One region of the Streptomyces sp. NPDC043861 genome, then DNA from elsewhere that is predicted to be linked to it. Evidence: riboswitches for the same ligand, from Rfam matches in the RefSeq annotation. Region 1 holds a riboswitch; the other holds the start of a gene.
What was found. A riboswitch is a leader RNA that binds a small molecule or an ion and turns the genes downstream of it on or off. The one in region 1 is predicted to bind glycine.
Positions count from the first base shown of each region.

Region 2: linked by a shared signal. The riboswitch ahead of gcvT (glycine cleavage system aminomethyltransferase GcvT) and the one ahead of gcvP (aminomethyl-transferring glycine dehydrogenase) in region 1 are both predicted to bind glycine.

Region 1 is NZ_JBWKDP010000016.1:188,713-193,123, reverse strand. It holds gene AC068D_RS30390 (MerR family transcriptional regulator) at 1-6, shown strand, start outside; gene AC068D_RS30385 (DNA polymerase IV) at 128-1,675, shown strand; partial or broken gene AC068D_RS30380 (PRC-barrel domain-containing protein) at 1,837-1,893, opposite strand; glycine riboswitch at 2,082-2,178, shown strand; glycine riboswitch at 2,179-2,302, shown strand; gene gcvP (aminomethyl-transferring glycine dehydrogenase) at 2,361-4,411, shown strand, end outside.
Region 2 is NZ_JBWKDP010000011.1:190,034-194,444, reverse strand. It holds gene AC068D_RS24765 (enhanced serine sensitivity protein SseB) at 1-690, opposite strand, end outside; gene AC068D_RS24760 (AAA family ATPase) at 779-1,465, opposite strand; glycine riboswitch at 1,595-1,692, shown strand; gene gcvT (glycine cleavage system aminomethyltransferase GcvT) at 1,852-2,967, shown strand; gene gcvH (glycine cleavage system protein GcvH) at 3,021-3,395, shown strand; gene glyA (serine hydroxymethyltransferase) at 3,427-4,411, shown strand, end outside.

The DNA of each region.
Region 1 (4,411 bases):
GTGTGAGCAGAGGGTTCCGGTGTCTGCCGGGGGACGCGGAGGCGTTGGTTCGCCGCACGGACGCATCGCACGGTGCACCTGAGCTGCGCACGGCCGACTGTCAGTGGTGTACGGCAGCATCAGAGGTGTGAGATCCGCGCCGACGATTCTGCATCTGGACATGGATGCGTTCTTCGCCGCCGCCGAGCAGGCGGCGAAGCCCAGTCTGCGCGGAAAACCGGTCGTGGTCGGCGGACTGGGGCCGCGTGGAGTGGTGGCGACGGCGTCGTACGAGGCGAGGCGTTTCGGCGTGCATTCGGCCATGCCGATGGCCCAGGCGCGGCGGCTCTGCCCCAATGCCGCGTACCTGGTGCCGCGGTTCTCGCTGTACCGGTCGGTCAGCGACAAGGTGATGGAATTGCTCGGGCGTCTGTCGCCGCTGGTGGAGCCACTGAGCCTCGACGAGGCGTTTGTGGACCTGGAGGCGGGTGGGGCGGCCGATGACTCGCGCTCGGCACGGGAGGCCGCTGAGCGGCTGCGCAGGGACATTCATGCGGCCACCGGGTTGACCGGCTCGGTGGGCCTTGCCGGCTCGAAGATGCTGGCGAAGATCGCATCCGAGCAGGCGAAGCCCGACGGTCTCGTGCTGATCGAGCCGGGGACGGAGCGGGAGCTGCTGTGGCCCATGCCGGTGCGGACCCTGCCCGGGGTCGGGCCCGCGACCGGGGAGCATCTGCGCCGGGCGGGGATGACCACGGTCGCCGAACTGGCGGAGGCCGGTGAGGACGAGCTCGTACGCCTGCTGGGCAAGGCGCACGGGGCGGTGCTGTTCCGGATGGCGATGGGGCACGACGACCGGCCCGTCGTTGCCGAGCGTGACGCGAAATCGGTCTCGGTCGAGGACACCTTCGACGTGGATCTGCACGACAGGGTGCGGATCAGACTCGAGGTCGAGCGGCTCGCCGAGCGTTGCGTCCAGCGGCTGCGGGCGTCCGGACACTCGGGGCGGACCATCGTGCTGAAGGTGCGGCGGTTCGACTTCTCGACGCTGACCCGGTCGGAGACCCTGCGCGGGCCGACCGACGACACAACAGTGGTGCGGGAGGCTGCAGCGCGGCTGCTGGAGTCGGTGGACACCACGGGCGGGGTGCGTCTGCTCGGCGTGGGGGTGAGCGGCCTCGCCGACTACACCCAGGAGGACCTGTTCGCGCAGGCTGCCGCGGGGGAGAGCGGCTCCGGCGCACATGAGAGCGCCGTGCCCGGCCCCGGGGGTGTGCCCGAGGACCCGGAGCCTCCCGAGCCGCAGCCGAGACCCGAGCGGCGCTGGGCCGCCGGGCGCGATGTGCAGCACGCCCGGTACGGGGCGGGCTGGGTGCAGGGCAGTGGGCTCGGGCGGGTCACGGTCCGTTTCGAGGAGCCCTGGTCGACGGTGCCGGGACGAGTGCGGACGTTCTCGGTCGACGACCCCGAGCTCGAGCCGTCGGAGCCGCTGCCGCTGGTCAGGCAGGAGCCGGACCACCCGTCGGTGGAGGATCCGCCGACGGCTTCCGCCGCCCCGGATCCGTCGTCACCGGATCAGTCGTCGTGGCCGGCCAGCCGTCCGAAGTCGCGGTCCCCCGTGGAGTCCGGGGCGGCCGGATCCGGGCCACCGGACGGCGAGGGCTTCTCCGGGGGAGCGGGGAGGTCGAGTCCGTAGTGGTGGTACAGCTGCAGTTCCTGTTCGGGGGAGAGATGCCGGCCGACGCCGAAGTCGGGGGCGTCCTTGATCAGTGCCCGCTCGAAGGGGATGTGGAGGCCGTCGCCGGCGAGCTCGCTGGGCTCCAGCGGGACGAATGCGTCCCTGCTGAACAGCCCGGTGCGCACGGCCGCCCACTCGGGTACTCCCGTCGCGTCGTCGAGATAGACCTCGTCCACGGTCCCGATCTTGGTGCCATTGCGGTCGAACGCCTTGCGGCCTATCAGGCTGCGCGGATCGATATCGGTCTGCACGGTCCCTCCAACCGGTCGCACTGCTCCGTAAGTACTACGAAAATGCACAATTGTGGCCTCGGCCACTCGACAGCTTTGGCCAAGGCCTCGCTGGTACGCTGGCAGACGGCTGCTGACCCCGTGCGGGAGAGTGCTCCGGTCATGTACCGGAGACGCCGAAGGAGCAAATCCTCCCCGGAATCTCTCAGGCCCCCGTACCGCACGGACGAGGTCACTCTGAAAAGCAGAGCGGACGTCCGATGGCGTCCGCTCTCACCGACGGTGAAAACCGGAATGCCGGCGAGCGGGCGGGCGGACCGGTGAAGCTCTCAGGTTAGATGACAGAGGGGGAGGCCGTCCGGGCACCCGCGCCGTGGTGCCCCTCGCAGGTCGCATCGACCAGGAGGCCTCACATGACCGCCAACCGCACTCCGCTCTCACGGCTGGAGCAGGGCACGCCCTTCGAGCAGCGCCACATCGGGCCCGACGCCGAGGCCCAGGCGAAGATGCTCGCCCAGGTCGGCTACGGATCACTCGACGAGCTGACCGCCGCCGCCGTACCGGACGTGATCAAGAGCGCCGAGGCGCTCGGGCTGCCCGACGCCCGTACCGAGGCCGAGGTCCTGGCCGAGCTGCGCTCCCTCGCGGACCGCAACCAGGTCCTGGCCCCGATGATCGGCCTCGGCTACTACGGCACCTTCACCCCGCCGGTCATCCTGCGGAACGTCATGGAGAACCCGGCCTGGTACACCGCGTACACGCCGTACCAGCCCGAGATCTCGCAGGGCCGCCTCGAGGCGCTGCTCAACTTCCAGACGATGGTCGCCGACCTGACCGGACTGCCCACTTCCGGTGCCTCGCTGCTCGACGAGGGCACCGCGGCCGCCGAGGCCATGGCGCTGTCGCGGCGCGTCGGCAAGGTCAAGAACGGCGTGTTCCTGGTCGACGCCGACGCCCTGCCGCAGACCATCGCGGTGATCGAGACCCGTGCCGAACCGACCGGTGTCGAGGTCGTCGTCGCGGATCTGAGCAAGGGCATTCCCGCGGAGGCCGTCGAGCGCGGTGTCTTCGGTGTCCTGCTCCAGTACCCCGGCGCATCCGGAGCCGTCCGTGACCTCAGGCCGGTCATCGAGCAGGCCCACGGGCTCGGCGCGATCGTCACTGTGGCCGCCGACCTCCTGGCGCTGACGCTGCTCACCTCTCCCGGCGAGCTCGGCGCGGACATCGCCGTCGGCACCACCCAGCGCTTCGGCGTTCCGATGGGCTTCGGAGGCCCGCACGCCGGTTACATGGCGGTCCAGGACAAGCACGCCCGCAGCCTGCCCGGCCGCCTCGTCGGTGTTTCCGTCGACGCGGACGGCAACAAGGCCTACCGTCTCGCCCTGCAGACCCGTGAGCAGCACATCCGCCGTGAGAAGGCGACCAGCAACATCTGCACCGCGCAGGTGCTGCTCGCCGTGATGGCCGGGATGTACGCCGTCTACCACGGCCCCCAGGGTCTGCGGACGATCGCGCAGCGCACCCACCGGTACGCCGCGATCCTCGCCGAGGGGCTGCGCGCGGGCGGAGTCGAGCTCGTGCACGGCGCCTACTTCGACACGCTGACCGCCCGGGTCCCCGGCAAGGCCGCCGACGTCCTTGCCGCCGCCCGCGAGAACGGCGTCAACCTGCACCTCGTGGACGCAGACCATGTCTCGATCTCGTGCGACGAGACCACCGGCCGCGCCCAGCTGACCGCCGTCTGGTCCGCCTTCGGCGTCGAGGGTGACATCGAGGCGCTCGACGCGACGGTCGACGACACCCTTCCGGCCGGGCTGCTGCGCACGGACGACGTCCTCACGCACCCGGTCTTCCACGCGCACCGCTCCGAGACCGCGATGCTGCGCTACCTGCGCAGGCTCGCCGACCGTGACTACGCGCTGGACCGGGGCATGATCCCGCTCGGCTCCTGCACGATGAAGCTGAACGCGACCACCGAGATGGAGCCGGTGACCTGGCCGGAGTTCGGGCAGATCCACCCCTTCGCACCGGTGGAGCAGGCGGAGGGCTACCTCACGCTGATCCATGAGCTGGAGGACCGCCTCTCGGAGGTCACCGGCTACGACAAGGTGTCCATCCAGCCGAACGCCGGTTCGCAGGGTGAGCTCGCGGGCCTGCTGGCGGTGCGCGCCTACCACCGCGCCAACGGCGACGAGCAGCGCACCGTCTGCCTCATCCCGTCCTCGGCGCACGGCACCAACGCCGCGAGCGCCGTGATGGCCGGCATGAAGGTCGTCGTCGTCAGGACCGCGGACGACGGCGAGATCGACGTCGCAGACCTGCGCGCCAAGATCGAGCAGTACCGCGACGAGCTGTCCGTGCTGATGATCACGTACCCGTCGACGCACGGCGTCTTCGAGGAGCATGTCGCGGACATCTGCGCGCAGGTGCACGAGGCCGGCGGTCAGGTGTACGTCGACGGAGC
Region 2 (4,411 bases), on a different contig from region 1:
GCCCACCGGGTCCTGGGCCAGGTCCAGGAGGACCAGGTTGACCGGCCACTTCACGGCGACCCGGCCGAGCGCGCGGCCGAGGGCGTCCATCGGGGCGGTGCGGTGATGGCCCTCCCAGGCGGAGAGCTGGACGCCGACGAACAGCGTCGGCGCGTCGCCCTCGATGCTCGCCAGGACACGGCGGGCGGTCTGCACCACACCGGTTCCCTCGAACTCGCCGGCGGCGGCGGCCAGGAAGTCGATCGGTTCGTCCTGCCAGTCCGGCTCGAACAGCCGCACCCGGCCCCCGCTCGCCGTTCCGTCCAGCGGCGTCCTGCCGACCCGGCACAGCTCGGCGACCGCGGGCGGCGGCAGCGGCACTCCGATCGCGCCGCCGGGGTTCACCGCGATCCCGAGCTGCGGCGGCAGTCCGCGCGCGAACTCGATCGCGGGCGCCACGGTGCAGGACATCCGGTCGCCGACGCACTGCAGAAACTGCTGCTGGGAGCTGTAGACCGGGACGTACGGCGCCCCGTCGATCTCGAGGGTCGGCAGATCCAGGCTCGGGCTGTCCGGTCCGCCGCCATTGGGCAGCGGCACCCAGACGGGGCTCCGTCCGAGCACCTCGACGATCCGGCCTCCGGCGCCCGGACTGCCGACGGACGCGGCCAGCACCTCTTCGAGCTCGTTGGCGGGCCATGTCGTATCCACTGCGCGTCCCCTGCTTCCCCGTCCGGCCCCTGCCGGGCCCGATGTCCTGCGTCAAGCAGGGTAACGGCTGGGGATGCGCCGGGGCGGCTCAGTCCATGGCGGCGAAACCGATGCGCTTCAGCGCGGTCGCCGCGTCGCGGTCCAGCAGCGTCGCCGAGGCACAGCCCCGCGGGAGGCGGCCCTTCTCCGCGTCCCGCACAAGACGGGAGACCGCGTGGCGATGGCGGCTGAAGGCGTACGGGGAGACGCCGCGGCCTCGCTCACGCTGGCCCTCGCGGGCGACGGCGGGGGTGACGTCGAGCAGGAGCAGATGGAGCGAGGTGCCGCGGCGGCGGGCCTCACGGGCCAGCCAGCGGCGGACCCAGGACTGGGTGCCGCAGTCGTGCACGATCACACCCCCGCCGGCACGGAGCGAGCGCCACAGCCCGGCGTAGTGGGCCATCCGGACCAGCGGGCGGTACACGGCGTAGGGAAGCAGTCCGGGCATCCTTGCGTCCCAGCGGTCCCGGGTGTCCTGGGAGTCGATCCCGCCGTCCTTCGCGGCCCGCCTGATCAGGGTGGACTTCCCGCTTCCGGGCAGGCCGGAGATCACGACCACGTCCCCCCGGGCGAATTCCAGGCTCCGCGGGCCGCGGCCCGCACGGTCGCGCAGATCACGCACCACGGGCGGGGATGCGGGCGCCGATGCGCCCAGCAGCCGGCGCGCGGACAGGCCGGCCCGGGCGCGCACTCCCGCCGTCGTCGTCATATAGGCACCTGGCCGCTGCAACGTCATCGCTCTCCCCCTTGTCGGGTCCACCGGGACCCTGCCCAAGAAGCTTAAAGAAAAGGTAATGACCAACAAGTGATTTGCCGATCGTGGCGCCCGTGCAATGATGTCCGCGCCAACTGCATACCGGCCGCTTGAATCCGCGCGGGAGAGTCCTGGCCACTTTGTGGGCCGGGCGCCGAAGGAGCAAGTCCCTCCCTTGAATCTCTCAGGCCCCGTACCGCGAGGATGAGGCAGATCTGAAAAGCGGGCCGCAGCTCATGCGGCTCCACCCAAGGTGCAAGTCATGCCCATTGCGTACGCAGCGTACGTATGGCCGTGATGAACCTCTCAGGTTTCGATGACAGATGGGGAGGATCGTCCTCGCCAGTCATGCCCTGGGAGTCCTATCCATGAGCACCACCCCCCGTCTTACCGCCCTCGATGCCCTGCATCGCTCACTGGGCGCGACCATGACCGACTTCGCGGGCTGGGACATGCCGCTGCGGTACGCGAGTGAGCGTGAAGAGCACAACGCCGTACGTACCAAGGCCGGGCTCTTCGACCTCTCCCACATGGGCGAGATCACCGTGACCGGCCCCGAGGCCGCCGCCGCGCTGGACTTCTCGCTGGTCGGCAACATCGGCGGTGTCTCCGTCGGCCGCGCCCGCTACACGATGATCTGCCAGGAGGACGGCGGAATCCTCGACGACCTGATCGTCTACCGCCTCGGCGAGACGGAGTACATGGTCGTCGCCAACGCCTCGAACGCACAGACCGTCTACGACGAGCTGAGCAGCCGTGCGGAGGAGTTCGACGCCGAGGTACGCGACGACCGCGACGCCTACGCGCTGATCGCCGTCCAGGGCCCCGAGGCCCCCGGCATCCTGAAGTCGCTCACCGACGCCGATCTGGACGGGCTCAAGTACTACGCGGGCCTGCCCGGCACCGTCGCCGGCGTCCCGGCGCTGATCGCCCGTACCGGTTACACCGGCGAGGACGGCTTCGAGCTCTTCGTGGAGCCGCAGCACGCCGAGAAGCTGTGGCGGGCTCTGACCGAGGCGGGCGAGCCGGTCGGTCTCGTCCCCTGCGGTCTGTCCTGCCGTGACACGCTGCGCCTGGAGGCGGGCATGCCGCTGTACGGGCATGAGCTGACCACCTCGCTCACACCCTTCGACGCGGGTCTGGGCCGGGTCGTGAAGTTCGAGAAGGAGGGTGACTTCGTCGGCCGTGCGGCCCTCGGGACGGCGGCCGAGCGCGCCGCCACGAACCCCCCGCGCAAGCTGGTCGGTCTCGTCGCCGAGGGCCGCCGTGTGCCCCGAGCCGGAATGTCCGTGGTCGCGGGCGGTCAGGTGATCGGCGAGATCACGTCGGGCGCCCCGTCGCCGACCCTGGGCAAGCCGATCGCCATGGCCTATGTGGACGCCGCTCACGCCGCGCCCGGCAGTGCGGGCGTCGGTGTCGACATCCGCGGTACTCATGAGCCGTACGAGGTCGTTGCGCTTCCCTTCTACAAGCGCCAGAAGTAGCCCCTCACCAGCCCCGTAAGCAGCAGTCCACCGCGTACAGGAGAATTCAGCACATGAGCAACCCCCAGCAACTGCGCTACAGCAAGGAGCACGAGTGGCTGTCGGCCGCCGAGGACGGCGTGTCGACGGTCGGCATCACGGAGCACGCGGCGAACGCCCTCGGCGACGTCGTGTACGTCCAGCTCCCCGAGATCGGTGACACGGTGAGCGCGGGCGAGACCTGTGGCGAACTGGAGTCCACCAAGTCGGTCAGCGACCTGTACTCCCCGGTCTCCGGCGAGGTCACCGCGGTCAACGACGACGTCGTCAACGACCCGTCGCTGGTGAACAGCGCCCCGTTCGAGGGCGGCTGGCTGTTCAAGGTGCGCGTCACGGAGGAGCCGGCCGACCTGCTCTCCGCCGACGAGTACACCGAATTCGCCGGCTGACCGAAGACCACTGGCCACAAGGGATCGCGTGATGTCGCTTCTGAACACTCCCCTCCATGAGCTCGACCCGGACGTCGCCGCCGCCGTCGACGCCGAGCTCCACCGTCAGCAGTCCACCCTCGAGATGATCGCCTCGGAGAACTTCGCTCCGGTCGCGGTCATGGAGGCCCAGGGCTCGGTCCTCACCAACAAGTACGCCGAGGGCTACCCGGGCCGCCGCTACTACGGCGGCTGCGAGCACGTCGATGTCGTCGAGCAGATCGCCATCGACCGCATCAAGGCGCTGTTCGGCGCCGAGCACGCCAATGTCCAGCCGCACTCGGGCGCCCAGGCCAACGCGGCCGCGATGTTCGCGCTGCTGAAGCCGGGCGACACGATCATGGGTCTGAACCTCGCGCACGGCGGGCACCTGACCCACGGCATGAAGATCAACTTCTCCGGCAAGCTCTACAACGTGGTCGCCTACCACGTGGACGACGCCACCGGCCAGGTCGACATGGCCGAGGTCGAACGGCTCGCCAAGGAGTCCAAGCCGAAGCTGATCGTGGCCGGCTGGTCCGCGTACCCGCGCCAGCTGGACTTCGCTGCCTTCCGCCGGATCGCGGACGAGGTCGGCGCGTACCTGATGGTCGACATGGCCCACTTCGCGGGCCTCGTCGCCGCGGGTCTGCACCCGAACCCGGTGCCGCACGCCCATGTCGTGACCACGACCACCCACAAGACGCTGGGCGGCCCGCGCGGCGGTGTGATCCTCTCGACCGCCGAGCTCGCCAAGAAGATCAACTCCGCGGTCTTCCCCGGTCAGCAGGGCGGTCCGCTGGAGCATGTGATCGCGGCCAAGGCCGTCTCGTTCAAGGTCGCGGCCTCCGAGGACTTCAAGGAGCGCCAGCAGCGCACCCTGGAGGGCGCGAAGATCCTCGCCGAGCGCCTGGTCCAGGACGACGTCAAGCAGGTCGGCGTCTCGGTCCTGTCCGGCGGCACGGACGTGCACCTGGTCCTGGTCGACCTTCGCCACT